Regions from separate parts of the Kitasatospora sp. NPDC022785 genome, predicted to be linked through region 2. Evidence: predicted binding sites of a transcription regulator. Region 2 holds the regulator's gene; each other region holds the start of a gene.
What was found. The regulator HrcA, encoded in region 2, represses chaperone genes, less so after heat shock. The targets are predictions, from matches to a motif close to TTNGCACTCNGNNNNNCNGAGTGCNAA.
Positions count from the first base shown of each region.

Region 1: the regulator HrcA is predicted to act here: its motif matches at 5,713-5,739, upstream of groES (co-chaperone GroES).
Region 3: the regulator HrcA is predicted to act here: its motif matches at 5,719-5,745, upstream of ACZ3YO_RS28220 (FmdB family zinc ribbon protein).
Region 4: the regulator HrcA is predicted to act here: its motif matches at 3,975-4,001, upstream of groL (chaperonin GroEL).

Region 1 covers NZ_JBVHHB010000008.1:152,412-159,844, forward strand. The annotation lists gene shbA (RNA polymerase sigma factor ShbA) at 1-261, opposite strand, end outside; gene ACZ3YO_RS15590 (response regulator transcription factor) at 765-1,376, opposite strand; gene ACZ3YO_RS15595 (WhiB family transcriptional regulator) at 1,937-2,263, shown strand; gene ACZ3YO_RS15600 (LysR family transcriptional regulator) at 2,359-3,372, opposite strand; gene groL (chaperonin GroEL) at 3,505-5,133, opposite strand; gene groES (co-chaperone GroES) at 5,266-5,571, opposite strand; gene ACZ3YO_RS15615 (THUMP-like domain-containing protein) at 5,869-7,044, shown strand; gene ACZ3YO_RS15620 (polysaccharide deacetylase family protein) at 7,052-7,433, opposite strand, start outside.
Region 2 covers NZ_JBVHHB010000018.1:122,235-129,667, forward strand. The annotation lists gene ACZ3YO_RS25715 (AMP-dependent synthetase/ligase) at 1-1,127, shown strand, start outside; gene hemW (radical SAM family heme chaperone HemW) at 1,213-2,442, shown strand; gene ACZ3YO_RS25725 (DUF3097 domain-containing protein) at 2,500-3,327, opposite strand; gene pspAB (PspA-associated protein PspAB) at 3,502-4,086, opposite strand; gene htpX (zinc metalloprotease HtpX) at 4,145-5,065, opposite strand; gene hrcA (heat-inducible transcriptional repressor HrcA) at 5,326-6,360, shown strand; gene dnaJ (molecular chaperone DnaJ) at 6,436-7,433, shown strand, end outside.
Region 3 covers NZ_JBVHHB010000021.1:100,844-108,276, forward strand. The annotation lists gene ACZ3YO_RS28205 (penicillin acylase family protein) at 1-1,985, opposite strand, end outside; gene ACZ3YO_RS28210 (potassium/proton antiporter) at 2,328-3,818, shown strand; gene ACZ3YO_RS28215 (MFS transporter) at 4,284-5,609, shown strand; gene ACZ3YO_RS28220 (FmdB family zinc ribbon protein) at 5,757-6,068, shown strand; gene mscL (large conductance mechanosensitive channel protein MscL) at 6,740-7,159, shown strand; gene ACZ3YO_RS28230 (hypothetical protein) at 7,297-7,433, opposite strand, start outside.
Region 4 covers NZ_JBVHHB010000030.1:5,730-13,162, forward strand. The annotation lists gene ACZ3YO_RS33575 (glucosyl-3-phosphoglycerate synthase) at 9-1,016, opposite strand; SAM riboswitch class I at 1,189-1,323, shown strand; gene thrC (threonine synthase) at 1,341-2,636, shown strand; gene ACZ3YO_RS33585 (ubiquitin-like small modifier protein 1) at 2,667-2,945, shown strand; gene ACZ3YO_RS33590 (cold-shock protein) at 3,630-3,833, shown strand; gene groL (chaperonin GroEL) at 4,158-5,780, shown strand; gene ACZ3YO_RS33600 (hypothetical protein) at 5,879-6,238, shown strand; gene ACZ3YO_RS33605 (HD domain-containing protein) at 6,284-6,916, opposite strand; gene ACZ3YO_RS33610 (PadR family transcriptional regulator) at 7,004-7,351, shown strand; gene ACZ3YO_RS33615 (hypothetical protein) at 7,348-7,433, shown strand, end outside.

The sequences.
Region 1 (7,433 bases), on a different contig from region 2:
GATGCCGTAGACGAAGGCCTCGAACGGCCGCCCCTGGTCCCGGTAACGCGGCAGCGCGCAGAGCACCGCCACGCAGACCTCCTGGGCGACGTCGTCCACGTGGTGGCGGGCCCCGCCGGGCAGCCGGACCAGCCGGCCGCGGCAGTACCGCAACGCCAGCGGGTGGACGTAGGCGAGCAGCGCGTCGATCGCCGGGCCCTCGCCGCGGACGGCGGCCGCGACCAGCTCGCCGACCAGGGGGGAGCTGCCGGTACCGAGCACCGGCGCCCGGCCGATGCCGGCCCGGATGCCCGCCTCGCCGGCGCCCGTGTCCTCACCGGCTCCGTGGCCGGGCTCACCGTCACCGGGATCCGTGTACGACGGAGTGCCCGGGCCGGAGGGCTCGGCCTCCACCGGGTCCGCCTCGCCGGTAGCACCGGCAACGTCGTCACGCATCGGTCCATGGTGCCTGGTCGAACGGGAAAACGCGGCACCGCGTCCGGAGTTGTGCACCGGAACGTTATGCGGTGCGGCACCGGGCACCGCGCCACCGCGCACCACCGGCCCCTCCTGCACCGTGCCGCCTCCCGCCCCGCCGCCGTCAGTGGTCCCGTCCGTAGCGCCGTCCACCGAGTGTCCTGCGGCTTCGTGGTCCGCCGCAGTGCCTGTCCGCTGGTCCCCGAGGTGCTCCACTACTCCATGGTGCAACCTCGGGACCGTAACGTCACACGCCCCTGCGGGAGGAACCGCGAGCAGCGCGCCGCGAGCAGCGGCGCCGCCGGTGGTCAGCGGACCAGGCCCCAGCGGAAGCCCAGGGCCACCGCGTGCGCGCGGTCCGAGGCGCCGAGCTTCTTGAACAGCCGCCGGGCGTGGGTCTTGACGGTGTCCTCGGAGAGGAACAGCTCGCGGCCGATCTCGGCGTTGCTGCGGCCGTGGCTCATGCCCTCCAGCACCTGGATCTCACGCGCCGTCAGCGTCGGCGCGGCACCCATGTCCGGGCTGCGCAGCCGGCGCGGGGCGAGCCGCCAGGTCGGGTCGGCGAGGGCCTGGGTGACGGTGGCCCGCAGCTCGGCGCGCGAGGCGTCCTTGTGCAGGTACCCGCGGGCACCGGCGGCCACCGCGAGGGCCACACCGTCGAGGTCCTCGGCGACGGTGAGCATGATGATCCGCGCGCCCGGGTCGGCGGACAGCAGCCGCCGGACCGTCTCGACCCCACCGAGGCCGGGCATCCGGACGTCCATCAGAACGAGATCGGAGCGGTCGGCCACCCAGCGGCGGAGGACCTCCTCCCCGTTCGTCGCGGTGGTGACCCGGTCGACACCGGGTACGGTCGCGACCGCGCGGCGAAGCGCCTCGCGGGCGAGCGGGGAATCGTCGCAAACGAGAACGGAAGTCATGACCGTCGTCCTCCGCAGCTGATCCGCGTCACGTTGAGCCTCCTGGCTGGTACGAATCTCTCCGACACGGCCGATTGGCGACGGACTCCGTGCCGATCGCCTGAACTTCCCCGCGATCGTTCCCGACGTCCGGCGCCCGCTAACCGCCTCCGCACTTCCAACGACCGTCACTCGAATGAGTTACGGCCTTCAGGGCCATCTCCACCACTGTACGTGGCCGACCCGTTACCGATCAGCCGCATCGCGGTGCACACGCCGCACTTTTGTGCAGCTCGCGCGCGGTCGGCGTACGACCCGCACACCGGTCCGGAGCGTCGTGCGCCCGTCGGCCACCCGATTGCCACGCCTGCGCCCGCGGAAGTCCATGCCCACTTTGCCCGTTTTTATAGCTTTTGTACGGTCATTGACTGTTGTGCCACTCTGTGGGTGACTTGTCCATGGAGTTGCCGTAAGTCATATTTCCAGGTGTCCACACCAGCGCATCGAAGCCTCGCCGTGCCGCACCGCCCAGCCCGCTGGTGGCCGGCCGGTGGCCGGCGAGCCTCTGAAGGGAATGAGCCATGGCAGATTTCTCCCGCCTCCCCGGCCCCAACGCCGATCTCTGGGACTGGCAGCTCTCCGCGGCCTGCCGCGGCGTGGACAGCTCGCTCTTCTTCCACCCCGAGGGCGAGCGCGGGGCCGCGCGCAGTTCGCGCGAGGCCAGCGCCAAGGAGGTCTGCATGCGCTGCCCGGTACGGACCGAGTGCGCCGCGCACGCACTGGCGGTCCGGGAGCCGTACGGCGTCTGGGGAGGCCTGACCGAGGACGAGCGCGAGGAGATGATGGGCCGCTCGCGCAACCGTCTGGTGGAGGTGCCGCTGGCCGCGCCGACGGGGCTGCAGCGCTAGGCGCTCGCCCGCGCCGCGCCGTGAAGAAACGTTTCTTCGCGGCGCTTCACGCCGCCCGGCCCGGGACGAGACGTCCACGGCCCCGCGAGCCACGGTCAGCGCCCGGCGGCCGCCGCGCCCGCCAGCCGCTCCAGCATCAGCGCCACGGCCGGCACCTCGGCGAGGTCCGGCAGGGTCAGGGCGACCACCTGCCGCACCGCAGGCGCCCCCGAGGCGGTCCGCACCGGCACCGCCGACACGCCGTCAGGGCGCACCGACTCCAGCGCCAGCCCCGGCAGTACCGCCACCCCGAGCCCGGCCGCCACCAGGCCGACCACCGCCGGGTAGTCGTCGGTCGCGAAGTCGATCCGGGGCTCGAAGCCCGCTCCCGCACAGAGCTCCACCAGGTGCCCCCGGCACTGCGGGCAGCCGGCGATCCACTGCTCCCCGGCCAGCTCGGCCAGCTCCACCGGGCCGCCGCCGCCCCGCCCCGCCAGCGGGTGCGCGGCGGGCAGCAGGCCGACCAGCGGGTCGTCCAGCAGCGGGGTGACCACCAGATCGGACCAGTCGGTGCCGGCACTGAGCTGCTGGGCCTCCAGGTTGGCCTCGGCCCGCGCCTCGCGCGGCGTGCCGTGCGCGGGCGCGGGGGCCGGCGCCGGGGCGCCGCCGGGGGCCTGCGGGTAGCGGAAGGCCAGCGCGACCTCGCACTCGCCGCCGCGCAGCATCGCCAGCGACTCCGGCGGCTCGGCCTCGACCAGCGACACGCGGACCCCCGGATGGCTGTCCCGCAGCCGGGCGACGGCGGGCGGCACCAGAGTGGAACTCGCGGTCGGGAAGGAGACCAGCCGCACCCGCCCGGCCCGCAGCCCGGCGATCGCCGCCACCTCCTCCTCGGCGGCGGAGAGCCCGGCCAGGATCCCGGTGGCATGCTTGAGCAGCACCCGCCCGGCCTCGCTCAGCTGCATGCCGCGGCCCGAGCGGACCACCAGCGGGGTGTCGACGGCCTTCTCCAGGGCCTTCATCTGCTGGCTGATGGCGGGCTGCGTACAGCCCAGCTCGCGAGCGGCGGCGGAGAAGGAGCCGGTGCGGGCGACGGCACGCAGGACGCGCAGATGGCGGGCCTCGATCATGGCTCAGTTATAAGCCAAACTTTGCCGTATGCAAAATTCTGCTGATAGTTGAACGGTGAAGCACGTTCAACGCCGGAGGCCCGGCCCGGCTCCCGAAGGAGCGGGACCGGGCCTCCGGTCACTGATCAGGCGTCAGTGGGAGTGGCCGTGACCACCGTGCGAGTGGCCGTTGTCGGCCTCCTCTTCCTTCTTCTCCACCACGAGGGTCTCGGTGGTGAGCAGCAGGGAGGCGATCGACGCGGCGTTCTCCAGCGCGGAGCGGGTGACCTTGACCGGGTCGATGACGCCGGCCTTCAGCAGGTCGCCGTACTCGCCGGTGGCGGCGTTGAAGCCGTGACCGGCCTCCAGCTCCGCGACCTTGTGGGTGATGACGTAACCCTCGAGGCCGGCGTTCTGGGCGATCCAGCGCAGCGGCTCGGCGAGCGCCTTGCGGACGACCGCGACACCGGTCGCCTCGTCGCCCTCCAGGCCCAGGCCGCCCTCCAGCACCTTGGCGGCGTGGACGAGCGAGGCGCCACCACCGGCGACGATGCCCTCCTCGACCGCGGCACGGGTCGCCGAGATGGCGTCCTCCAGGCGGTGCTTGCGCTCCTTCAGCTCCACCTCGGTGGCGGCGCCGACCTTGATGACGCAGACGCCGCCGGCCAGCTTGGCCAGGCGCTCCTGCAGCTTCTCGCGGTCCCAGTCGGAGTCCGTGTTGGCGATCTCGCCCTTGATCTGGGCGACGCGGCCGGCCACGGCCTCGGAGTCACCGGCACCGTCGACGACGGTGGTCTCGTCCTTGGTGATGGTCACGCGGCGGGCGGTGCCCAGCACGTCCAGACCGGCCTGGTCGAGCTTGAGGCCGACCTCCTCGGAGATGACGGTGGCACCGGTCAGGGTGGCCAGGTCGCCCAGGATCGCCTTGCGGCGGTCACCGAAGCCCGGGGCCTTGACGGCGACCGCGTTGAAGGTGCCGCGGATCTTGTTCACCACGAGGGTGGACAGCGCCTCGCCGTCGACGTCCTCGGCGATGATCAGCAGCGGCTTCGAGGCACCGCCCTGCAGGATCTTCTCCAGCAGCGGCAGCAGCTCCTGGATGGAGGAGATCTTGCCCTGGTTGATCAGGATGTACGGGTCCTCGAGGACCGCCTCCTGACGCTCCGCGTCGGTGACGAAGTACGGCGACAGGTAGCCCTTGTCGAACTGCATGCCCTCGGTGAAGTCCAGCTCCACGCCGAAGGTGTTGGACTCCTCGACGGTGATGACACCGTCCTTGCCGACCTTGTCGATCGCCTCGGCGATCAGCTCGCCGACCTGGGTGTCCTGCGCGGAGAGGGACGCGACGGCGGCGACGTCGTCCTTGCCCTCGATCTCGCGGGCGACGGACAGCAGGTGCTCGGAGACGGCGGCGACGGCCTTGTCGATGCCCTTCTTCAGAGCGGCCGGGCCGGCACCGGCGGCGACGTTGCGCAGACCCTCGTTGACCAGGGCCTGGGCCAGCACGGTGGCGGTGGTGGTGCCGTCACCCGCGACGTCGTTGGTCTTGGTGGCGACCTCCTTGACGAGCTGCGCGCCAAGGTTCTCGTACGGGTCGTCCAGCTCGACCTCACGCGCGATGGTGACACCGTCGTTGGTGATGGTCGGAGCGCCGAACTTCTTGTCGATGACGACGTTGCGGCCCTTGGGGCCGATGGTCACCTTGACGGTGTCGGCCAGCTTGTTGACACCGCGCTCCAGCGAGCGGCGGGCGTCCTCGTCGAACTGCAGGATCTTCGCCATGTTCCCTATTCCCTCGGGGCTGCGGCCGGCATGCCGGCCGCCGGACTACGTGAACCAACAACCACGCCCCGGGCCCCTGTCACTGGGACACGGATCCGGGGCGGGCTGGAACGACTGACTTCTCGGTGCTGCTTACTTCTCGATGATGGCGAGAACGTCGCGCGCCGAGAGGACGAGGTACTCCTCGCCCTGGTACTTCACCTCGGTGCCGCCGTACTTCGAGTACAGGACGATGTCACCGACGGCGACGTCGAGCGGCAGACGCTGGCCGTCCTCGAAGCGGCCCGGGCCGACGGCCAGGACGACGCCCTCCTGGGGCTTCTCCTTGGCGGTGTCCGGGATAACCAGGCCGGAGGCCGTGGTGGTCTCGGCGTCGAGCGGCTGGACCACGATGCGGTCCTCGAGCGGCTTGATGGCAACCTTGCTGCTGGTGGTCACGTCCGAGCTCCCCTTCGGAGATTACGGGGTTGTCTAACGGGTAGTGGCGAACCTGCGGGCCTGCCGTCGCGGGGGTCAGACACGCTTCTTCGCGTTAGCACTCTCCTGGTGGAGAGTGCCAAGGACGACCATAGGCCGCGGTTAGCACTCAGTCAACCAGAGTGCCAACGGCGCGCCCGTCCGCTTCGGCAGCGGGATGATCAGCCGCACACATGTGCGACACCGGGGGCCTCCGTTGCTCCCGCCGGTCCGGGCCTTCGCGGGCTTCCCCGGCAGGTGACCGGCGAGAATGGCCCTGTGGAGACCGAGAACCTGCAGCCCCTGCTGACCCCCGAGGGCCAAGCCCTGCTCGCCGAGCTGCGCGAGTTCGCGCCCGAGGAGGAGCTGGCGCTGGCCACCCGGCTGCGGCGGGAGCACCCGGCCGGGCTGGTGTCGGCGGCGTTCGGGCAGGCACGGCTGCGGCAGCGGGCCCGGGCCAAGTTCGGCGAGGACGCCGACCTGATGTACTTCACGCCCAACGGGGTCGAGCAGTCCACCCGGCGCAGCGTCGCCGAATGGCGGGCGCGGCGCTTCGCCGAGCTGGGGGTTCGCCGGCTGGCCGACCTCTGCTGCGGGATCGGCGGGGACGTGCTGGCGCTGGCGCGGGCGGGGATCGAGGTGCTCGCGGTCGACAAGGACCCGGCGGCCTGCGCCGCCACCGCCGCCAACGCCGCCGCGCTGGGCCTGGACGGCCTGGTCGAGGTGCGCTGCGCGGACGTCGCGGAGGTCGACGTCACCGGCTTCGACGCGGTCTTCACCGACCCTGCCCGCCGTACCTCGCGCGGCCGGGTGTTCGACCCCGAGGCGTACGCCCCACCGCTCTCCTGGGCGATCGAGGCCGGCCGGCGCACCCCGATCGGCGCGCTGAAGGTGGCCCCCGGCATCCCGCACGAGGCCGTCCCGGCCGACGCCGAGGCCGAGTGGGTCTCCGACCACGGCGACGTCAAGGAGGCGGTGCTCTGGTTCGGCACCAGGGCCGAGCGCCCGCACCGGGCCACCCTGCTCCCCCGGCAGGCCAGCCTCGCCGGCGGCGACCTGCCCGACCCGCCGGCCGGCCCGGTCGGCCGCTACCTGTACGAGCCGGACGGCGCGGTGATCCGTGCCCACCTGGTCGCCGAGGTGGCCGGGCAGGTCAACGGCCGGCTGATCGACCCGAAGATCGCCTACCTCACCTCGGACGAGCTGGTCGCCACCCCGTACGCGCACGCCTTCGAGCTGACCGACGTACTGCCGTTCCACATCAAGAAGCTGAAGGCCCTGCTGCGCGAGCGGGCCGTCGGCACGGTGGTGATCAAGAAGCGCGGGATGGCGATCACCCCGGAGGAGCTGCGCCGCCAGCTGAAGCCGAGCGGCCCGAACTCCGTCACGGTGATCCTCAGCCGTACCGACCACGGCCCGCTGATGATGCTCGGTCAGCCGGTCACGTTCCCGTAGTGCCCGCTCAGCCGGCGGGCGCCTGGATGTAGTCCTCCAGCCGGGCCACCGCGAAGCCCTGCTCCTGGATCCGGGCCAGCATCTCGCCGAACATCTGCGTCATCGTCTCGCCCTTGAGGTCCTTCGGGCCGCGGAAGTGGGCGAGGACGATGTCGCCGGGCTTCAGCTTCTTGTCGGCGGCCTGGTATTGCATGTCGTGGATCTGCATCGACTCGCGCCAGAGCACGATCGCCCGCGGCCCGCACTGCTGCACCGAGGTGTTCAGCGCCGGCGTGTTGGCGCCGTCCCCGTACGGCGGGCGGAACAGCAGCGGCGCGGTGCCGTACTGCTGGGTGAGCGCGGCCTGGGCGTCGCAGATCTCGGACTTCTGCTTCTCCGGCGCGACCTTG
Region 2 (7,433 bases):
AGACGCTGATCTCGGGCCAGATCGCCACCGGCCACGTGATGGCCGTGGACGGCAGGGTCGACCGGATCATCCACAACCTGCCGGTCATCCGGCCGACCGTCATGGCCTCGGCGCCGCGCATCTTCGAGAAGGTCTACAACGGCATCGCCGGCCGGGCCCGGGCCGAGGGCGGCGCCAAGTACAAGATCTTCATGTGGGCGGCGCAGACCGCCCGGGAGTACGCCCGGGTCGTCCAGGAGAACCGGATCGCCACCGGTGTCGGCAGCGCCCCGCTGGGCCTGCGGCTGCAGCACGCGGTCGCCGACAGGCTGGTGTTCGCCAAGATCCGGGCCGCCTTCGGCGGGCGGCTGCGCGGCGCGGTCTCCGGCAGTGCCGCGCTCGCCCCCGAGATCGGCTACTTCTTCGTCGGCGCCGGGGTGCCGATCCTGGAGGGCTACGGCCTGAGCGAGACCAGCGCCGGCTCGTCCGTCAACCGTGCGGAGGACGTCCGGGTCGGCACGGTCGGCCGTCCGCTGCCCGGCACCGAGGTCCGGATCGCCGAGGACGGCGAGATCCTGCTGCGCGGCCCGGGCATCATGCGCGGCTACCACAACCTGCCGGAGAAGACCGCCGAGGTGCTGGAGGCCGACGGCTGGTTCCACACCGAGGACATCGGCGAACTGTCCGCGGACGGCTTCCTGCGGATCACCGACCGCAAGAAGGACATGTTCAAGACCTCCGGCGGCAAGTACGTCGCGCCCAGCGAGGTCGAGGGCAAGTTCAAGGCGGTCTGCCCGTTCGTCAGCAACATCCTGGTGATCGGCAACGGCCGCAACTTCTGCACCGCGCTGATCGGCCTGGACGAGACGGTGATCATGCCGTGGGCCGCCGAGCACGGCCTGGCCGGCAAGTCGTACGCCGAGGTGGTCGCCGACCCGCAGGTGCACAAGCTGATCGACGGCTTCGTGCAGCGGCTCAACTCCGGCCTCCAGCGCTGGCAGACGATCAAGAAGTTCACCCTGCTCCCGCGCGACCTGGACATCGAGCACGGCGAGCTCACCCCGAGCCTGAAGATCAAGCGCCCGGTGGTCGAGCGGACGTACGCCGACGCCGTCACCGAGATGTACGCGGGCGCCAACGAGGCCTGACCGGCGCTCCCCGCTCCCCGCCCCCTACGGCCCCGGGCCGCCCGCCCGTTTCGGGCAGGCCCGGGCCGTACGGGACACTGGGGTCATGCCCTCCGCACTCCCCGACGGCGAACCCGTGCCGTCCGACGGTTCCCTGCCCGCTCACGCCCTCGCCGGGCTCGGGTCGCGGCCGTTCGGCTTCTACCTGCACGTGCCGTACTGCGCGAGCCGCTGCGGCTACTGCGACTTCAACACCTACACCGCCACCGAGCTGCGGTCCTCCGGGGCCGTCGCCTCCCAGGAGACGTACGCCGACAACGTCGTCGCGGAGATCCGGATGGCCCGCAGGGTGCTGGGCGACGCCGACCTGCCCGTGCAGACGGTCTTCCTCGGCGGCGGCACCCCCACCCTGCTGCCCGCCCGCGACCTCGTGAAGATGCTCGCCGCCATCCGCGACGAGTTCGGGCTCGCCGAGGGCGCCGAGGTCACCACCGAGGCCAACCCCGAGTCCGTCGACCCGGCCTACCTCGCCGAGCTGCGCGCGGGCGGCTACAACCGGGTCTCCTTCGGCATGCAGAGCGCCCGCCCGCACGTGCTCCGGCTGCTCGACCGCCACCACACCCCCGGCCGCCCCGAGGCCTGCGTCGCCGAGGCTCGCGCGGCCGGCTTCGAGCACGTCAACCTGGACCTCATCTACGGCACCCCCGGCGAGTCCGACGACGACTGGCGGGCCTCCCTGGACGCCGCCATCGGCGCCGGCCCCGACCACGTCTCGGCCTACTCGCTGATCGTCGAGGACGGCACCAAGCTGGCCGCCCGGGTCAAGCGCGGCGAGCTCCCGATGATCGACGACGACGTGCACGCCGACCGCTACCTGATCGCCGAGCAGGCGCTCGCCGCCGCCGGCTACTCCTGGTACGAGGTCTCCAACTGGGCCACCACCCCGGAGGGCCGCTGCCGCCACAACGAGCTGTACTGGACCGGCGCCGACTGGTGGGGCGCCGGCCCCGGCGCACACAGCCACGTCGGCGGCGTCCGCTGGTGGAACGCCAAGCACCCCGCCGCCTACGCGCGCTCCCTCGCCGAGCAGCGCACCCCCGCCCAGGGTCGCGAACTGCTCACCGACGAGGACCGCCGGGTCGAGCGCATCCTCCTCGAACTCCGCCTCGCCGAGGGCATCCCGCTCGGCCTGCTCTCCGGCGCCGGCCTCAAGGCCGCCGCCCGTCACCACGAGGACGGACTCCTCGCCGCCGGGCCGTACGCCGCCGGCCGCGCCGTGCTGACCCTGCAGGGCCGTCTGCTGGCCGACGCGGTCGTCCGCGACCTGGTGGACTGACGTCCGCCGACGCCGTCCCAGCCGTCGCCCCGCCGTTCCGGACCGACGCCCGAACGCTCAGTCCGGCAGCGTCACGAAGTCGATCAGCTCCTCGACCTTCGCCAGCAGGGCCGGCTCCAGGTCCCGGTAGGAGTCCACCGAGGCGAGGATGCGCTTCCAGGCGGCGGGGGTGTCCACCGGCCAGCCGAGGCGGCGGCAGACGCCCTCCTTCCACTCCTCCTCGTACGGCACGTCCGGCCAGCCGGGGATGCCGACGCTGGACGGCTTCACGGCCTGCCAGACGTCGATGAAGGGGTGGCCGACGACCAGGACGGCGTCGCCGGTGACCCGGGCGGCGATGCGGTGCTCCTTGGTGCCGGGGAGCAGGTGGTCGACCAGGACGCCGAGGCGCCGGCCCGGGCCGGGGGCGAAGTCGGCGACGACCGCGGGCAGGTCGTCGATGCCCTCCAGGTACTCGACCACCACGCCCTCGATCCGCAGGTCGTCGCCCCAGACCCGCTCGACCAGCTCGGCGTCGTGCCGGCCCTCGACGTAGATCCGGGACTCCCGGGCCACCCGGGCGCGGGCGCCGGGGACGGCCACCGACCCGGAGGCGGTCCGGCCGGGGGTGCGCGCGGGCGCCGGGCCGGCGGGGCGGACCAGGGTGACCGTCCGGCCCTCCAGCAGGAATCCGCGCGGCACCAGGGGGAAGACCCGGTGCTTGCCGAAGCGGTCCTCCAGGGTGACGGTGAACCCCTCGGCGGTCTTCTCGCAGCGCACCACCGCCCCGCAGAAGCCGGTCGCCGCCTCCTCCACCACGAGGTCGCGCTCGGCGGGCACCTCCGGGGCGGGCTGCTGCTTCTTCCACGGCGGGGTCAGGTCGGGTCCGTACTGGCGGCTGCGCATTCCCCGGAGTCTAGGAGGCGTCAGCCCGTGAGCGGTGAGCCGACCGCCGGGACACCCGCGATCCCTGCCCGCAGGGCCACAGCGTGGCCGGGGCGTGGCCGGGGCGGTCGCCCTCAGGGGCGTCCGGGACGTGGTCGGTGGGGGCGGCGGCCGGCGGATTCCGGCCGGCCGAGGTCACAGACCCGGCGCGCCCCAGACCGGGAACCAGCGGGTGAGGTCCTTCTCCAGCCGCAGGTCGTTCCCGAGCATGGCGTTGACCTGCAGCTCCAGCGGGCTGTTCCGTTTCTCCCCGCCGCCCGGCACCGGCGCGAACGGGTAGAAGGTGCCGCGCTTGTACAGGTAGACCAGCGCCAGCGGCTGCCCCTCGGCGTCGCGGAAGGCGACCAGCGAGCAGAGCAGCTGAGGCCCGAAGCCGTTCGCCTCCAGCTCGCTGTTGACCGCGTGCAGGTCGTTGACCAGCTCCGGCAGCTCCTCGGGCGTGTGCCGGGCGAGCAGCCAGGAGTACCCGTACGCGTCCTTGGAGGCCTCCACCGGGACGCCGCCGCGTTCGGTGTCGGCGTCCAGCAGCGCCCGTACCTGCCGCTCGACCTCGCCGAACGCCCCGCCCTCGACGGAGGCGAAGCAGACCGACCCGACGCCGGTGGGCCGGAAGTCGGAGGCCGCCTCCAGGGTCAGCGCGGCGGACGGTACGCCGAACAGCTGGTCGAGGTCGGGCCTGACCGGCTTGGTGCGGCCGAACAGCGTGTCCAGGAATCCCACGGCGGTCCCTTCCGGAGGTGGTCCGGCTCGCCGGAGCGGCCCGGCGGCCGGAGGCGGTTCAGTGGCCGAGCTGGGCCGAGATCTTCGCCAGCTGCGCCAGCCGCTGCTCCAGCGGCGGGTGGGTGGAGAGCAGCTGCGAGGCGACGTCCCGGGCGCTCAGCGCCGGGGCGAAGTAGAAGGCGTTGTACGCCTGCGCCTGGCGCAGGTCCTTGGTCGGGATCGCGGCGATCTGGCCGGTCACCTTGGTCAGTGCCGAGGCGAGCGCGCTGGGCCGGCCGGTGAGCTGGGCGGCCGCCCGGTCGGCGGCCAGCTCCCGGTAGCGGGAGAGCAGCCGGGTCAGCAGGAAGCTGATCGCGTAGACCACGACCGAGACCAGCGGGATGACCAGCGCGGCGATCGCGGCGTTGGAGTCGTTGCTGTTCCGGGCGCCGCCCATGAAGCCGCCGTACATCGCGATCCGGGTCATCGCCCCGGCCAGCACCCCGAGGAACCCGGCGATGGTCATCACCGCGACGTCCCGGTGGGCGACGTGCGACAGCTCGTGCGCGAGCACGCCCTCCAGCTCCTCCGGATCCAGCCGCCGCAGCAGCCCGGTGGTGACGCAGACCACGGCGTTCTGGGGGTTGCGGCCGGTGGCGAAGGCGTTCGGCATGTCGTTGTCGGCGACCGCCACCCGGGGTTTGGGCATGTCGGCGAGTGCGCAGAGCCGGTCGACGGTGCCGTGCAGCTGGGGGTACTGCTCCGGGGTGACCCGGTGGGCGCCCATCGCCCGTTCGGTGATCTTGTCGCTGAACCAGAACTGCGCGACGAACAGCCCGCCCGAGATCAGCACGATCAGCGGCCAGGCCCCGCGCAGCAGTGCGATCAGCAGACCGGTGAAACCGACGTACAACAGCCCGATCACGAACATCGTCCCGACCATCCGGCCGGTCAGGCCGCGGTCCGGTGCGAAGCGGGTGTGCTGGCCCGAGGTCGACATCTCTGCTCCTCTGTTCGCCGTCCGCTATCGATGCTGCCACCCGGACGGGCGCGGGGCATCACCCGCGCGCCGCGGACTGCAAGCAGGATCACTGTGGCCGGGCCGTTCCTGCCGTCGGACCCGGGCCTTACACTGGCAGGTACGGTTCTGGCACTCGTGTGTTCAGAGTGCCAAAGCCGGGGCCCGCCAGTGGGGTCCGCAGCGAGACACACGGACACATGTCACATCGGACAACGTGCGAAGACGGAGGTGCGTGCCCCATGGCCGGTGAGGTCCGCCAGCTCGACGACCGCAAGCTCGCGGTCCTTCGCGCCATCGTCCAGGACTACGTGGGCACCGAGGAGCCGGTCGGTTCCAAGGCCCTCGTGGAGCGGCACAGCCTGGGCGTGTCCCCGGCCACCGTCCGCAACGACATGGCGGCGCTGGAGGAGGACGGCTACATCCACCAGCCGCACACCAGCGCCGGGCGGATCCCCACCGACAAGGGGTACCGCCTGTTCGTCGACCGGCTGGCCGAGGTCAAGCCGATGAGCGCGCCCGAGCGGCGGGCGATCCGGCACTTCCTGGACGGCGCGGTCGACCTGGACGACGTGGTCGCCCGGACGGTCCGGCTGCTCGCCCAGCTCACCCGGCAGGTCGCGGTGGTCCAGTACCCCTCGCTCTCCCGGTCCACCGTGCGCCACATCGAACTGGTGGCGCTGGCCCCGGCCAAGGTGATGCTCGTCCTGATCACCAACACCGGCCGGGTCGAGCAGCGGCTCGTGGACTGCCCGGGCGCGGTCGGCGAGACCGTCCTGGCGGACCTGCGCGCCAAGATCAACACCAGGGCCGTCGGGCAGCGCCTGCCCGAGGTCCCGGAGCTGCTGGACGAGCTGCCGTCCCAGTTCGAGGCGGCCGACCGGCCGGCCGTCACCACCGTCCTGGCGACGCTCTTCGAGGCGCTCGCCGAGCAGAACGAGGAGCGGATCATGCTGGCCGGCACGGCCAACCTGACCCGCTTCGGGCACGACTTCCCGCTCACCATCCAGCCGGTGCTGGAGGCGCTGGAGGAGCAGGTCGTCCTGCTCCGCCTCCTGGGTGAGACGGCCGACGCCGGGATGACGGTCCGGATCGGCCGGGAGAACGCGTACGAAGGGCTCAATTCCACCTCGATCGTCTCCGTGGGCTACGGTTCGGGCGACGAGAGCGTGGCCAAGCTGGGTGTGATCGGTCCGACCCGGATGGACTACCCGGGCACAATGGGGGCGGTGCGAGCGGTGGCACGGTACGTGGGCCAGATCCTGGCCGAGTCGTAGGAACGGCCACCATCGGACATCCGATGGTGGTACCAGTCGCAAGCACTTCAACAGGCGGAACAAGCGGAGCATTTGGTGGCCACGGACTACTACGCGGTACTCGGCGTCCGACGGGATGCGGGGCAGGACGAGATCAAGAAGGCGTTCCGGCGCCTGGCACGCGAACTGCACCCGGACGTCAACCCGGACCCGAAGACGCAGGAGCGGTTCAAGGAGATCAACGCCGCCTACGAGGTGCTCTCCGATCCGCAGAAGCGTCAGGTGTACGACCTCGGCGGCGACCCCCTGTCGCCCAACGGCGGCGGTGCGGGCGGCTTCGGCGCGGGCGCGGCGGGCTTCGGCTTCTCCGACATCATGGACGCCTTCTTCGGCGCCGCCTCCGGCCAGCGCGGCCCGCGCTCCCGGACCAGGCGCGGCCAGGACGCCATGATCCGGCTGGAGATCACCCTGGAGGAGGCCGCCTTCGGCACCACCAAGGAACTCCAGGTCGACACGGCCGTCACCTGCACCACCTGCAGCGGCGAGGGCGCGGCCCCCGGTACCTCCGCGCAGACCTGTGACATGTGCCGCGGCAAGGGCGAGGTCTCCCAGGTCACCCGGTCCTTCCTGGGCCAGGTCATGACCTCCCGCCCCTGCCCGCAGTGCCAGGGCTTCGGCACCGTCGTGCCGACCCCGTGCCCGGAGTGCGCCGGCGACGGCCGCGTCCGCGCCCGCCGCACGCTGACCGTCAAGATCCCGGCCGGTGTCGACAACGGCACCCGGATCCAGCTGGCCGGCGAGGGCGAGGTCGGCCCCGGCGGAGGCCCCGCCGGCGACCTCTACGTCGAGATCGCCGAGACCAGCCACACGGTGTTCCAGCGGCGCGGCGACGACCTGCACTGCACCGTCACCATCCCGATGACGGCCGCCTCGCTCGGCACCCAGGTGCCGCTGCAGACCCTGGACGGGCTGGAGGAGGTCGACATCCGGCCCGGCACCCAGTCGGGTCAGTCGATCCCGCTGCACGGCCGCGGCATCACCCACCTGCGCGGCGGCGGCCGGGGCGACCTGATAGTGCATGTCGAGGTGCAGAC
Region 3 (7,433 bases), on a different contig from region 2:
CAGACGCCGTTGTAGTAGGCGGCGGCGGCCGAGTCGGCGTCCTGGTGGTAGTTCCAGTCCTTCAGCAGGTCCTGCGCCTCACGCACGTACGGGTCGTCGATCGGCACCTTGAGCAGCAGCGGGACCAGCTTCTTCGCGAGGATGCTGGTGTTGTCGAGCTGCATCTCCTGCATGTCGTCGGGCGAGATCCGGCCGTTGTTCCTGAGCTTGAGCTCGATCTGGTCGGTGATCTCCTTGGCCCGGGTGCCGTACTCCCAGTCCTTGGTCAGCAGGTACTTGTACGACGGGTCGACCACGGCCTGGTTGGCGGTGACGATGTAGCCGGCGGAGGGGTTGTAGCTGTAGGGCAGGGCGGTGAAGGGGATGGAGCCCTTCCACTGGTAGGCGGAGTCCCAGCCGGGGGCGGGGTAGCTGCCGTCGCCCTTGCCGCGCACGGGGATGTCGCCGGGGGCCTGGTAGCCGATGTTCGAGGCGTCGGCGTAGATCAGGTTCTGCGCGGGGACGGCGAAGTCCTTGGCGGCGCCCCGGAACTCCTCCCAGTTCTTGGCGCGGTCCAGCGCGAAGACGGCGTCCATGGTCTTGCCGGGGTTGAGTGCCGACCACTGCAGGGCGACGCCGTAGCCACCGGTGCCGCGGTCGGGGGCGGCGGTGCCGTTCGGGGCGTACTTGCCGACGTTCTGCTGCTCGGTGCTCTGGTCCGAGATCAGCGGGGCACCGGTCTGGGTGGTGCGGACGGTGATGGTGCGGTCCTCGCCGCCGGCGACCTTGATGGTCTCCTTGCGTAGCGCGAACTTCACCTCCTTGTTGTCCACGAGGTACGTCTCCGGGCCGGTGACCTTCTCCAGGTAGAGGTCGGTGACGTCGGCGCCCAGGTTGGTGAAGCCCCAGGCGATGTCCTTGTTGTGGCCGATCACCACGCCCGGCATGCCGGCGAAGGTGAAGCCCGAGACGTCGTACTGGCAGGCGGCCGAGGTGGTGCGGCAGTGCAGGCCCATCTGGTACCAGACCGAGGGCAGGCCGGGGCCCAGGTGCGGGTCGTTGGCCAGCAGCGGCTTGCCGGTGGTGGTGTGCGAGCCGGCGACGACCCAGGAGTTGGAGCCGATGCCCTGGCCCTGGCGGCCGAGCAGCTGCGGCATCGCGTCGATCCGGTCGGTGATGTCCTTGAGCGTCGCCTTGGTGGCGGCCGCGCCCTGGGCGGCGGTACCGGCGGCGCCGGCGTTGGCCTGGCCGGAACTGTCGGCGGGACGATAGGTGTCGCCGCTGACGGTGCCGGTCTTCACGATCGTGCCGTTGCTCGCGTACGGGTACTCCGGGTAGAGCTCGGCGATCTTCTCCGGGCTGAAGTCCTGGGCGAGCAGCGAGCGGTCGATCTCCTCCTGGAGGTTGCCGGAGAGGTTCCAGGCCATCGCCTTCAGCCAGGACACCGAGTCGACGGGCGTCCACTGCTCGGGCTTGTAGCCGCCGTTGACGACGCCGAGCAGCGTGTACTCCAGCGAGGCGCTCTGGCCGCCCGGGTGTTCGCCGAGCCAGGCGTTGACGCCGTCCGCGTAGGCCTGGAGGTACTTCTTGGTCTCGGGCGTGAGCTTCTCGTCGAACTCCTTCTGCGCCACCTGGCGCCAGCCCATGGTGCGGATGAAGGAGTCGGTCTCGACCTGGCTGTCACCGAACATCTCGGAGAGGCGGCCCGCGGTGATGTGCCGTCGGACGTCCATCTCCCAGAAGCGGTCCTGGGCCTGGACGTAGCCCTGGGCGCGGAAGAGGTCCTCGCTGGTGTCGGCGTAGAGCTGGGGGATGCCGTTGGCGTCCCGCTTGACGTCGACCGGCGCGCTCAGGCCCGCCACCTTGACGCTGCCGTCGACCTCCGGGAATGACGCGCGGACCGCGGCCACCCCCTGGTAGCCGCCGTAGCCGGCGCCGGCCACCAGCAGCACGACCAGCACGATCACGATCAGACGGGCGCGCCGGAACTTCTTCGAGCGGGGCATCTGGGTCCTTGCGGTCCTCGACTGGGGAGCAGGTGGGCGTGTCCAGGGCACTCGGCCATGACAGGGCACCACATTAGGCCGACTCGGCTGGCGGGCGTGCACGGGGGACGCTCACGGTGGGATCTGCGGAGGTCAGAGAAGCGCCGGAGAACCTTCCGGGGAACGGAGGCGGAGGCCGATGTCACAGGCGAAGCTAAAGATATGGCAAAATGTTAGACTGAGTAACGATCCGCAAGGGGAGCAATCGGCCATCCGGGCCCAGCCTCGCCTTCCGGTCGACTCCTTCGGCCTCACCGCCGTCAGACACCCCGCCCGCCCCCAGCCTGCCCGAGGTGCCCCTGCGTGAATGTCGACCACCTGAACCAGCTGCTCCTCGAGTTCTCCGTGATCCTGCTGGTCGCGGTGGTCGCCGTGCGCATCTCGACCCGGTCGGGACTGCCCAGCCTGCTGATCTACCTCGGCATCGGCGTCGCGCTCGGCCAGAACGGCCTCGGCGTCTCCTTCAACAACGCCGCGCTGACCCAGGTGCTCGGCTACGCCGCCCTGGTGGTGATCCTCGCCGAGGGCGGTCTCAAGACCAGCTGGCGTGAGGTCAGACCGGTGATGCCGGCCGCCACCGTGCTCGCCACCGTCGGCGTCGGGGTCAGCGTCTTCGTCACCGCCGCCGGCGCGCACTGGCTGGTCGGCCTCGACTGGCGCACCTCCATGCTGCTCGGCGCGATCGTCTCCTCGACCGACGCCGCGGCCGTCTTCTCCGTCCTGCGGATGGTGCCGCTGCCGCACCGGCTGACCGGCCTGCTGGAGGCCGAGTCCGGCTTCAACGACGCGCCCGTGGTCATCCTGGTCGTGGCCTTCGCCACCACCGGCGAACTGGACTCCTGGTACGTGCTGGCCGGCACGATCGTCGCCGAGCTGGCCATCGGCGCGGCCGTCGGCTTCGCGGTCGGCAAGATCGGCGCGTTCGGGATCAAGCACGTCGCGCTGCCGTCCTCCGGCCTCTACCCGATCGCCGTCATGGCGCTCACCGTGCTCGCCTACGCGGGCGGTGCGCTGCTGCACGGCTCCGGCTTCCTCGCCGTCTACATCAGCGCCGTCATCCTCGGCAACGCCAAGCTTCCGCACGGCCCGGCCGTCCGCGGCTTCGCCGACGGCCTGGCCTGGATCGGTCAGATCGGCATGTTCGTGCTGCTCGGCCTGCTCTGCACCCCCGAGACGATGGGCTCGGCCGTGGTGCCCGCGCTGGTGATCGGTGCCGTCCTGGTCTTCGTGGCGCGGCCGCTCTCGGTCGTGCTGACCCTGACGCCGTTCAAGCTGCCCGCGCGCGAACAGGCGCTGCTGAGCTGGGCCGGGCTGCGCGGGGCGGTGCCCATCGTGCTGGCCACCATCCCGATGGTGGCGGACGCGCCGATGGCCCAGGACGTCTTCAACATCGTCTTCATCCTGGTCGTGGTCTTCACCCTGCTCCAGGGGCCGACCCTGCCCCTGGTCGCCAGGTGGCTGCGGATCGGCGAGGGCTCGATGGGCCAGGACCTCGGCATCGAGTCCGCCCCGCTGGAGAAGCTGCACGGGCACCTGCTGTCGGTGGCACTGTCCCCGAACTCGAAGATGTCGGGCGTGGAGATCGGCGAGCTGCGGCTGCCGGCCGGCGCGGCGGTCACCCTGGTCGTCCGCGAGGGGAGCAGCTTCGTGCCGGACAAGGCCACCGTGCTGCGCGGCGGCGACGAGCTGCTGGTGGTCACCACGGACGACGTGAGCGAGGCGGCGGAGCGGCGGCTGCGGGCCGTGGACAAGGGCGGCAAGCTCGCCGGGTGGCTGTACGGGCGGGGGGCCTGAGCGTCGCGGGCGGGGGGCCTGAGCGTCGCGGGCGGGGGCCGGGAGCGCCACGGGGGCGGGGGCCGGGAGCGCAACGGGGGCGTGGACCCGGGGTGCCGCGGGCGGGGGCCTTGGGGCGCCGCGGGCAGGGGTCCTGAAGGGTTCGTCCGGCGTTCACCTTCAATTGGCAGGACAATTTTGGACGGGCCCTGTACTGTGGAGGCAAGCGCGACATCTACGCGCGTATATGTATGATGGTTGATACACACCCAGCATCTGCCTGACGCAGAGTTGGCGCGACCGCTCGGCGGCCGCGGCCAGACCCCCGGAAACCACGCCGGGCCGGCCCGGTAACTACCCCGGTCGACGCGCGAGAGGACGACTCTCGGCGCCGTCGGGGCCACCCCATGCCCCTTCCGCGCTACCAGGCAGCAGGAAGGACCGACCGTGACGGCCCGCCGAACGGTCGACAACAGCGGCGTCCCGATGGACGCCCCCTCGGGCACCTCGCCGGACACCGCGTCCGCCACCGAGGCCCCCGCCCGCGTCGGGTACGGCGCACTGCTGCGCACCCCGGGCGCCTGGACGTTCCTGGCGCCCGCCTTCGCCGCGCGACTCCCGTACGCCATGCTCAGCCTGGGCATCCTGCTGCTCGTCTTCGACACCCACGGCTCGTACGGCACGGCCGGCACCGTCGCGGCCGTCTCGGCCGTCGCCCAGGCCCTCGTCGGCCCGCAGACCGGCCGGCTGGCCGACCGGTACGGCCAGGCCGCCGTCCTGGTGCCGAGCGTGATCGTGCACGCCGTCTCGGTCGGCGCGCTGATCGCGCTGGCGCTCGGCCACGCCCCCGCCTGGGCCCTGCTGCTGGCCGCCGCGCCGGCCGGCGCCAGCGTGCCGCAGATCGGCGCGATGGTGCGCTCCCGCTGGGTCGCCAAGCTCTCCGCCGACGGTGCGCCCCCGGCCAAGCTGAACACCGCGTTCGCCTTCGAGTCGGTGACGGACGAGTTCACCTTCGTGATCGGCCCCGTGCTGGCCAGCGCCATCGCCACCTCGGTCAACCCCTCGGCCGGGCTGATCGCCGAGGCCGCGCTGACCGTCGCCGGCGGGCTCGCCTTCGCCGCGCAGCGCCGCACCGCCCCCGCCCGGCACCCGCACCAGCCGGGGGCCCGCCGTGTCTCGGCGCTCTCCTCGCCCGGTGTCCGGCTGCTGGCCGGCGCGTTCCTGGGCGTCGGCACCGTCTTCGGCGGGATGCAGGTCTCGGTGACCGCCTTCACCGAGTCCGTCGGCCAGCCCGGTGCCAACGGCACGGTGTACGGGATCTTCGCCGGCGGCTCGATGCTGGCCGGTGTGCTCTACGGCATGATCGCCTGGCGCCGGGCCGCCCAGCAGCGGCTGCTGGCCAGCTACGCGCTGCTGGTGCTGGGATGCTCGACGCTCTGGGCGATGCCCAACCTGGTCGCGCTGTCCGTCGCCGGCCTCGTCTGCGGCCTGGCCATCGCGCCTACGCTGATCACCGGCTACACCCTGGTCGAGACGCTGGTCGCGGACGGCGCCAAGACGGAGGCCTTCACCTGGCTGACCGGCGCCATCGGCCTCGGCCTGGCGACCGGCTCCACGGTGGCCGGGCGGCTGATCGACAGCCACGGGCCGTCGGCCGGGTTCCTGGTGCCGGTGGCCGGCGCCGGGCTGGGCCTGGTCGCTCTGGTCGTGCTGCGGCACCTGCTGGTCGCGCCGAGCGCCACGAGCACGGTGGTCGCGGGCGGCGGCGAGCGGCCCGTGACGCGGCAGCTGGTGGGTGCGGCCAAGGGCTGAGCCGAGCGCCTACAGCACTCACGCGGGGGTCGCCACACGGCGGCCCCCGGCTCATCTCACATTCGAGTCGCTGGACTGATGCAGCGGAATGCCGCATCATTGACCATCGTTAGCACTCATCAGGCGAGAGTGCCAGGAGGAAGACAAGTGCCCACGTACCAGTACCAGTGCACCGAGTGCGGCAACGGCCTGGAGGCGGTGCAGAAGTTCACCGACGAGGCGCTGACCACGTGCCCCGACTGCCAGGGACGGCTCCGCAAAGTCTTCTCGGCCGTGGGTGTGGTCTTCAAGGGTTCCGGCTTCTACCGGACCGACAGCCGCTCGTCCTCCACCAGCTCGGTGGGCGCGGGTTCGTCCTCGTCGACCTCGTCCTCCTCGACCGCCCCGGCCTCGTCCTCGGGCGGCTCCGCCCCCGCGGCGAGCCCCGCTCCGGCGGCCGCGGCGAAGCCGGCCGGCTGATCCCAGGCTTTCGAAAGGCCCGTTGACCCCGCTCCGGCGGGGCCCGCGGGCCTTTCGCGTTCCCGACCTTCCCCTTTTGTATTCCCGGGCCCTATCGCGCTCCCCGATCCCTCTTGCGCCCCCGCGGTCATGGGGATTCCTGCGGTCATGGGGGATTCCTGCGGTCATGGGGCGCTCCTGCGGTCACATGGAATTCCCGCGACCATTGAATTAGCCCGTGCGGGTGACGGAGTTCATCCACAGCCCCGGGTTTTCCACAGGTTCCGGGAAAGCCCTTCCGCCGGACCTGCGAGCCGCCCAGAGTGTGCGTCATCAGAAGCCGGCCCACCCGGAGCCGGCGCCCTGCGACCACCGGCGGTGCCCATGACGACCACGAGCCTCCCCCTTCCGTTCCCGCTCCCCGCGCCCGCCGTCCCGCCACGGCGGGAGGTGCCGTCGTTCCCGCCGATCCGGCGCGGGTCCGGCCGGCTCCACCGGCTCCGGCAGGCCCTGCGGCACCGGCCGGGGCTGCCCGCGCTGCTCCTTCTCGCCGTGGCCGCGGCACTGGCGTCCGGGCCCGCATGGGCGGGCCTGTCACCGCCCGGAGCCGCGCCCGTCCACCAAACGGGTTGTCAATCGGATGGCGGCGAAGATCACCCGTAACCGGACAACGACTTCGTCGTTCACGCGGCATGAAAGGCTTCAAAGAATTCCTGCTGCGTGGAAATGTCGTCGATCTCGCCGTCGCCGTGGTCATCGGCGCGGCATTCACCAACATCGTCAACGCCTTCGTCAAGGGCGTGATCAATCCGATTGTCGGCGCATATGGCCCCAAGGACCTGAACTCCTACACGTCCTGCCTCAAGGGTCCCTGTGAGCTGAGCTCGAGCGGCGAGGTCACATCCGGCGTCCTGATCCTCTGGGGCTCCGTGCTGAGCGCGGCCCTGCAGTTCCTGATCACCGCGGCCGTCGTCTACTTCTGTCTGGTCCTGCCCATGATCAAGTACACCGCCAAGCGCAAAACCCTTGCCGCGGCCCAGGCGGAGGCAGACGCCAAGGAGGTCGTCCTGCTCACCCAGATCCGCGATGCGCTGGTCACGCAGCAGCGCTGAGCCGGCCGGCGCCGCGCAGCGCTGCGCTGCGCTGCAGTGAGTTGAGCTGTGCCGCGCTGCCGGGCCGCTCGGTTCGGTTCAGGGCGGTCCGGTTCAGGGCGGTCCGGCGCGGCGGCTCGGCGCGCCCCGGGCCCCGGTCAGTCGCCGTGGTGCGGCGGGCGCTGGCTCAGGTACCAGTCCAGCCCCCGCCCGCTGCTCTCCCCCGCGGCCGGGCGGCCGCCCCAGCCGGTATCGCTGTCGTCCCGGGACTGCTGGTCCAGCGGGTCGCGGAAGA
Region 4 (7,433 bases), on a different contig from region 2:
CAAACCCTTCAGTGCCGGGTGGCGTACTCGGGGACGGTGTGCATCGGGGGGCGTTCGAGGGCGGTGACCGGGTGGGTGTGGGCGGTGAACGCGCGGGTTTCCGGGTCACGGGTGAACTGGGTGAGCAGCGGGTGCACCAGGTCGGCGGAGGCCTTGAGCCGGTGGGTGCGGTCGAGCCGTTCCAGCGCCGTGCGGTAGATGGTGGCGGCCATCCGGCCGAGCGCCTGGCCGTCCTGGTGGCGGTGGTGGCGGACGCCGACGTCGACCTGGGCGAGGGCGTCCAGGCCGGCGGTCTCCAGGGCGTCGACCAGCAGGCCGAGTTCGACGCCGTAGCCGGTGGGGAACGGGAGGCGTTCGAGCAGGGAGCGGCGGGCCGCGTACTCGCCGCCGAGGGGCTGGACGAAACCGGCGAGTTCCGGCCAGTGCAGGTTGAGCAGCGGGCGGGCGACCAGCTCGGTGACCCGGCCGCCGCCGGCCGGCACCACGGCTCCTTCGGTCTCCAGCGGCCGGTCGTACATGGCCTTGACCAGCTGGATCTCCGGTTCGGTGAGCAGCGGGCCGACGATGCCGGAGACGAAGGCCGGGTCGAACTCGCGCAGGTCGGCGTCGACGAAGCAGACGATCTCCCCACGGGTGACCAGCAGCGAGCGCCAGAGCACCTCGCCCTTGCCGGGGGCGGCCGGCAGCCGGGGGAGGATGTCGTCGCGGTGGACCACCCGGGCGCCGGCCTCGGCGGCCTCGGCGGCGGTGCGGTCGGCGGAGCCGGAGTCGACCACGACCAGTTCGTCGACCAGCGGCAGGCGTTCCATCAGTTCGCGGCGGATGGTGCGGACGATGTCGCCGACGGTGGCCTCCTCGTCCAGGGCGGGCAGGACGACGCTGACGGTGCCCGCGCGGCCGGCGGCCCGCTTGGCGTCCAGCAGGGTGCGCACCGGACGGTCGGCCGCGCTCCACGACCGGCGGCGCAGCCAGGACGCCGCCTGTGGGAGGAGCTCGGGTGTCGGGTCGGCGGGCACGGGTCTCTCCTCGGCGGGGGGTCGGCTGGGACGGGCTGGGAAGGGCCGGGACGGGTCATCTCGCGTGGCGGACGGTCCCGTTCGGGGTTGACGCCTTCGGATACAGTCTTCGTACAGCGGTCGGACCTTCGCACGCCGGGGTCACCGTTGAGCAAGACCAACAACTTCACAGAGCTCATCCAGAGGGACTGAGGGAACGGCCCGTTGACGTCCCGGCAACCTTCTCGCGCGGCTGTCGTTACAGGCCCCGGCGGGACAGGTGCCAATTCCGGCCTGTGGCGCGACCGCGTCACGGGGAAGATGAGGAGAGAGGCCTCCGCCATCATGGCTATCACTGCGACGACTCCTTCTGGCGCCGCACCCGCAACCGTTGACCTCGGCCCCGCCGCCGCCCTGTCCTGTCGCGAGTGCGGTAGCCGGTTCCCGCTCGGTCCGAGCTTCGCCTGTCTGGAGTGCTTCGGGCCGCTGGAGATCGCGTACGACTTCGGCGGCGAGGCCGCGGAGGAGCTGCGCAAGCGGATCGAGGCCGGGCCGGCGTCGATCTGGCGGTACGCGCCGCTGCTGCCCGTGCCGGCCGACGTGGCCGGGAAGCCCAACCTGAACCCCGGCTGGACCCCGCTGGTGAAGGCGGACAACCTGGGCCGCGAGCTCGGGTTCACCGCCCAGCTGCACATCAAGGACGACTCCGGGAACCCGACCCACTCGTTCAAGGACCGCGTGGTCGCCTGTGCGATCGAGGCGGCGCGGGCGTTCGGTTTCACCACGCTCTCCTGCTCCTCGACCGGCAACCTGGCCGGTGCGGTGGGCGCCGCGGCCGCCCGGGCCGGTTTCAAGTCCTGCGTGTTCATCCCGCACGACCTGGAGCAGGGCAAGGTCGTGATGGCCGGTGTCTACGGCGGTGAGCTGGTGGGCATCGAGGGCAACTACGACGACGTGAACCGCTTCTGCTCGGAGCTGATCGGCGACCCGGCCGGCGAGGGCTGGGGCTTCGTCAACGTCAACCTGCGCCCGTACTACGGCGAGGGCTCGAAGACGCTGGCGTACGAGATCTGCGAGCAGCTGGGCTGGCGCCTGCCGGAGCAGATCGTGATCCCGATCGCGTCGGGTTCGCAGCTGACCAAGATCGACAAGGGGCTACAGGAGCTGATCAGGCTCGGTCTGGTCGAGGACCGGCCGTACAGGATCTTCGGTGCCCAGGCGGCGGGCTGCTCGCCGGTGTCGGTGGCCTTCAAGACCGGCAGCGACGTGATCCGCCCCGTCAAGCCCGACACCATCGCCAAGTCGCTGGCGATCGGCAACCCGGCCGACGGCCCGTACGTGCTGGACATCGCCCGCCGCACCGGCGGCGCCGTCGAGGACGTGACGGACGCCGAGGTGGTGGCCGCGATCAAGCTGCTGGCCCGGACCGAGGGCATCTTCGCCGAGACCGCGGGCGGGGTGACCGTCGGAGTACTGAAGAAGCTGGTCGAGACCGGGCAGCTGGACCCGGCCAAGGAGACCGTCGCGATCAACACCGGCGACGGCCTGAAGACGCTGGACGCCGTCTCCGACGCCGGGATGACCGCCGTCATCCGCCCGACGCTGGCGTCGTTCCGCGACGCCGGCCTCGCGTCCGCCTGACCCCTCCACCCCGCCGCAAGGAGAAGCCCCATGAGCGCCAACGTCCGCATCCCGACCATCCTGCGCACCTACACCGGCGGCGCCGCCGAGGTGGCCGCCGAGGGTGCCACTCTCGGTGAGGTCATCGCCGACCTGGAGAAGAACCACGCCGGGATCGCCGCCCGGATCCTGGACGACACCGGCAAGCTGCGCCGTTTCGTCAACGTCTACGTCAATGACGACGACGTGCGGTTCGCGGAGGGCCTGGCGACCGAGATCGCGGACGGCGCGAGCGTTTCGATCATTCCCGCGGTGGCCGGCGGCTGCTGAGCCGCACCGCCGACGGGAAGGCCGTCCGGGTGTACGGAATTCCGTACACCCGGACGGCCTTCGCATTTCCCCGCGAGCTTCCGGGTGTTCCCGGGGTGTCCCAGGTGCTTCCGGGATTCTTCCGGGGCCGCCGTGAAGGCCGCCCGCCCGGGCGCTTTCCCGGGCCGTCCCCGCGCGCCGCATTCCGGCGGGAATATTTCCCCGGCCAGTCGGAGTAGAGTGTCGCTCGGCCGGGAAGAGGGCCTCCCCTCCCCCCTCGCACCGGTCGTCGCCCCCCTGTTGCGCCCCGTACCGCCGGTGTCTGTCCGGCCGCTGAGACCGGCGCCGGGCCCGCGGCCGTGAAACATGTCAGGCCGGTGTCAGAATTCTTGAGGGCATTTGGGTAATTCGTCCGCTATGTCCGGCGTGAAATGTGAAGTTTCTGGGCTTTTGGCCCGTCCTGTCCCCTGACGGGCCAGGGGAATTCCCGGCGGCTGGCTCTGTTGCAGAGGGCGTCGAGCCGGATACATTCAGCCGCGGTCGACGCAATCGCCCCTTCATCGGACACCGTCCGGTGGCTCGGCGGGGGGATTGTGGCGTGCACGGCTGCGCCCAGGGGGGGTTCCCCGGGCCGGCCTCAAACCAGACCCGGGCCCGCGACCTGCGGGCGCGTGAAGGGCCAGCACAGCACTAGGGGAGTTCGGAATGGCTCAGGGCACCGTCAAGTGGTTCAACGCGGAGAAGGGCTACGGCTTCATCGCGGTCGACGGTGGTGCGGACGTCTTCGTCCACTACAGCGCGATCCAGATGGACGGCTACCGCACCCTTGAGGAGGGCCAGCGGGTCGAGTTCGAGATCTCTCAGGGGCAGAAGGGCCCGCAGGCGGACATGGTCCGCGCGGCGGTCTGACCTTTCCGGCACCCAGGAGTTCGGCTCGGCCCATCGGCTGGTGCACCTCTTGCTTCGCGACGGGCCCGTGCGACACATGTCGTACGGGCCCGTCGCCGTGTCCGGGGAGTGGCCGGTGCGGCTCGCGGGTTGCCCATTGGGCTTGCACTCGCCCACCCAGAGTGCTAATCATTGGCGTTAGCACTCACAGCGTGAGAGTGACAGCGGACCGGGTCGGTGAGGCCCCCGGGAGCGGTAGGGGAAAGGACCCCCGCACACCAGGGCCGTCCGTCGCGGGCACCCCTTGGTCCGAGCAGTCGACCGTGTCCCGGAGGACCACTTCTGATGGCCAAGATCATCGCCTTTGATGAGGAAGCTCGCCGCGGCCTTGAGCGTGGCATGAACCAGCTCGCCGACGCAGTGAAGGTCACGCTCGGCCCCAAGGGTCGCAACGTCGTGCTGGAGAAGAAGTGGGGCGCCCCCACGATCACCAACGACGGTGTCTCCATCGCCAAGGAGATCGAGCTCGAGGACCCCTACGAGAAGATCGGCGCGGAGCTCGTCAAGGAGGTCGCCAAGAAGACCGACGACGTCGCGGGTGACGGCACCACCACCGCCACCGTGCTCGCCCAGGCGCTCGTCCGCGAGGGTCTGCGCAACGTCGCCGCCGGCGCCAACCCGATGGCCCTGAAGCGCGGTATCGAGAAGGCCGTCGCCGCCGTCTCGGACCAGCTGCTGGCCCAGGCCAAGGACGTGGAGACCAAGGAGCAGATCGCCTCCACCGCCTCCATCTCGGCCGCCGACACCCAGATCGGCGAGCTCATCGCCGAGGCCATGGACAAGGTCGGCAAGGAAGGCGTCATCACCGTCGAGGAGAGCAACACCTTCGGTCTGGAGCTCGAGCTCACCGAGGGCATGCGCTTCGACAAGGGCTACATCTCCGCCTACTTCGCCACCGACCTGGAGCGCATGGAGGCGACGTTCGAGGACCCGTACATCCTCATCGCCAACTCCAAGATCGGCTCGGTCAAGGACCTGCTCCCGCTGCTGGAGAAGGTCATGCAGAGCGGCAAGCCGCTCGTCATCATCGCCGAGGACGTCGAGGGCGAGGCCCTGTCGACCCTGGTCGTGAACAAGATCCGCGGCACCTTCAAGTCCGTCGCCGTCAAGGCCCCGGGCTTCGGCGACCGCCGCAAGGCCATGCTCGGCGACATCGCCATCCTCACCGGTGGCACCGTGATCTCCGAGGAGGTCGGCCTCAAGCTGGAGAACGCCGGCATCGACCTGCTGGGCACCGCCCGCAAGGTGGTCATCACCAAGGACGAGACCACCATCGTCGACGGTGGCGGCGACAGCGACCAGGTCGCCGGCCGCGTGAACCAGATCCGCGCCGAGATCGAGAACAGCGACTCGGACTACGACCGCGAGAAGCTCCAGGAGCGCCTCGCCAAGCTGGCCGGCGGCGTGGCCGTCATCAAGGCCGGCGCGGCCACCGAGGTGGAGCTCAAGGAGCGCAAGCACCGCATCGAGGACGCCGTCCGCAACGCCAAGGCCGCCGTCGAGGAGGGCATCGTCGCCGGTGGTGGCGTCGCGCTGCTGCAGGCCGGTGTCGCGTTCGACAAGCTGGAGCTCGAGGGCGACGAGGCCACCGGTGCCAACATCGTCCGCGTGGCCCTGGAGGCCCCGATCAAGCAGATCGCGACCAACGCCGGCCTCGAGGGCGGCGTCGTGGTGGAGAAGGTGCGCAACCTCCCCGCCGGTCACGGCCTGAACGCGGCCACCAACACCTACGTCGACCTGATCGCCGAGGGCATCATCGACCCGGCCAAGGTCACCCGTTCCGCGCTGCAGAACGCCGCCTCCATCGCGGCGCTCTTCCTCACCACCGAGGCCGTCATCGCCGACAAGCCGGAGAAGGCCGCTGCGGCCGCCGGCGGCGGCATGCCGGGCGGTGACATGGACTTCTGATCCTCCGGGGTCGGTCGTTTCCTGATCGCACGGGCGGTTCCCCTCGGGGAGCCGCCCGTGCGGCGTTCGTGCCGGGCGCACTTTGGGACAATGGACGGATGGCTTCCTCCGACGACATCGAGACCGCCCTGCACAACGCGCGGGCGCTGATCCTGGCCGACCTGACCGCGAAGGACGTGGCGGACGCCGCGGTGGTGTCGCTGGTCGAGACGGCCGTGACCCACCGCCGCTGGTGGCTGGAGCAGTGGCCGGACGGCACCGAGTACGTGCTCGGGCTGGTCGCACAGGACGTCCAGGACGCGCTGCTGGAGGCCTACGGCCGCTGGCCGCTCTGCGCCTCCTGCGCGGCCGACGGGGACCCGCACGCGCTCAGCGTCGAGCCCGAGCTGGGCCCGGAGCCGCACTGGGTCTGCGGCAAGGAGGGCATGGTCGTGGCCCCCGTCGGGCAGCTGGCCTAGGCCCCGGCGCCTGCCGTCGGGCGGACCGGACTCCGGCGACGGGCCTCAGCCCTCCAGTGCGGCGAGTTCGGCGGCCAGGTTGGCGCGGGCGGGGGCGTCGAAGCGCGCGTGGGCGGTGGGGGTGCGGTAGAGCGCGGGCAGCGCGAGCAGCTGGCGCAGGACCGCCGCCCGGCCGGCCCGGAAGTCCGGCTCGGGGACGAAGGCGTACTCCTCCCGGACGGCGGCGGCATACGCCGCGTACGCCTCGGGGGTGGTGCCGAGGACGGCGAGGTCCGCGTCGCAGAGCACCTCGCCGTCGCGGTCGCCGGGCTCGGGGTGGTGGGTGACGGTGAGCCGGACCAGCCGGGCCACCTCGGCGGTCCGCCGCTCCGGGAGGCCGGCCTCGGTGAGCGCCCGGACGGCGAGGGCGGCGCTGCGTTCCTCGTTCTCGGAGCGGTCGGGGCGGTAGACGGCGTCGTGGAACCAGACGGCGAGGCGGACGCTGTCCGGGTCCCCGGCGTGCCCGGCAAGCGCGTCCACCTGGTGCAGCATCGCCCGCAGGTGGTCGGTGGTGTGGTAGCGGCGCTGCGGCTCGGCCCAGCGGTGCAGCAGGTCGCGCCCGTAGGGCTCGGGGTCGGCGCTCGCGCCGCAGCGGTGCAGCAGGGCGGTCCAGGCGGTGAGCAGGTCGTCCGTCGGCATGGGAGCCATTGTGGTGGTCCGGCGCGCCGGGGGTTCGGCCGGGGCTTCCACTGGACCTATAGGTAGTTTGGCGATATATGTAGTTCCATGACCGAACGCTCCATGCAGGAGCCCACGCTGCTTCTGCTCACCGCACTGGCCGACGCCCCCAGACACGGCTACGCGCTGATCCAGGAGGTCGCCGCGATCTCGGGCGGCCGGGTCGCGATGCGCACCGGCACGCTCTACGGCGCCCTCGACCGGCTGCTCCAGCAGGGCCTGATCGAGGTCGCGGCCGAGGATGTCGTGGACGGCCGGGCCCGGCGCACCTACGCGCTGACCGTCGCCGGCCGGGCCGCGCTCTCCACCGAGGCGGAGCGGCTGCGCGCCGTCGCCAGCGAGGCGGAACGCCGCCTCTCCGCGTTTCACCCAAGGGCCAGGGGGACCTTCGCATGACCATGAACACGCCGACCGTCGCGATGAAGGCGGCGCTCCAGTTCTACCCGGCACGCTACCGCCGTGAGCGCGGGGACGAACT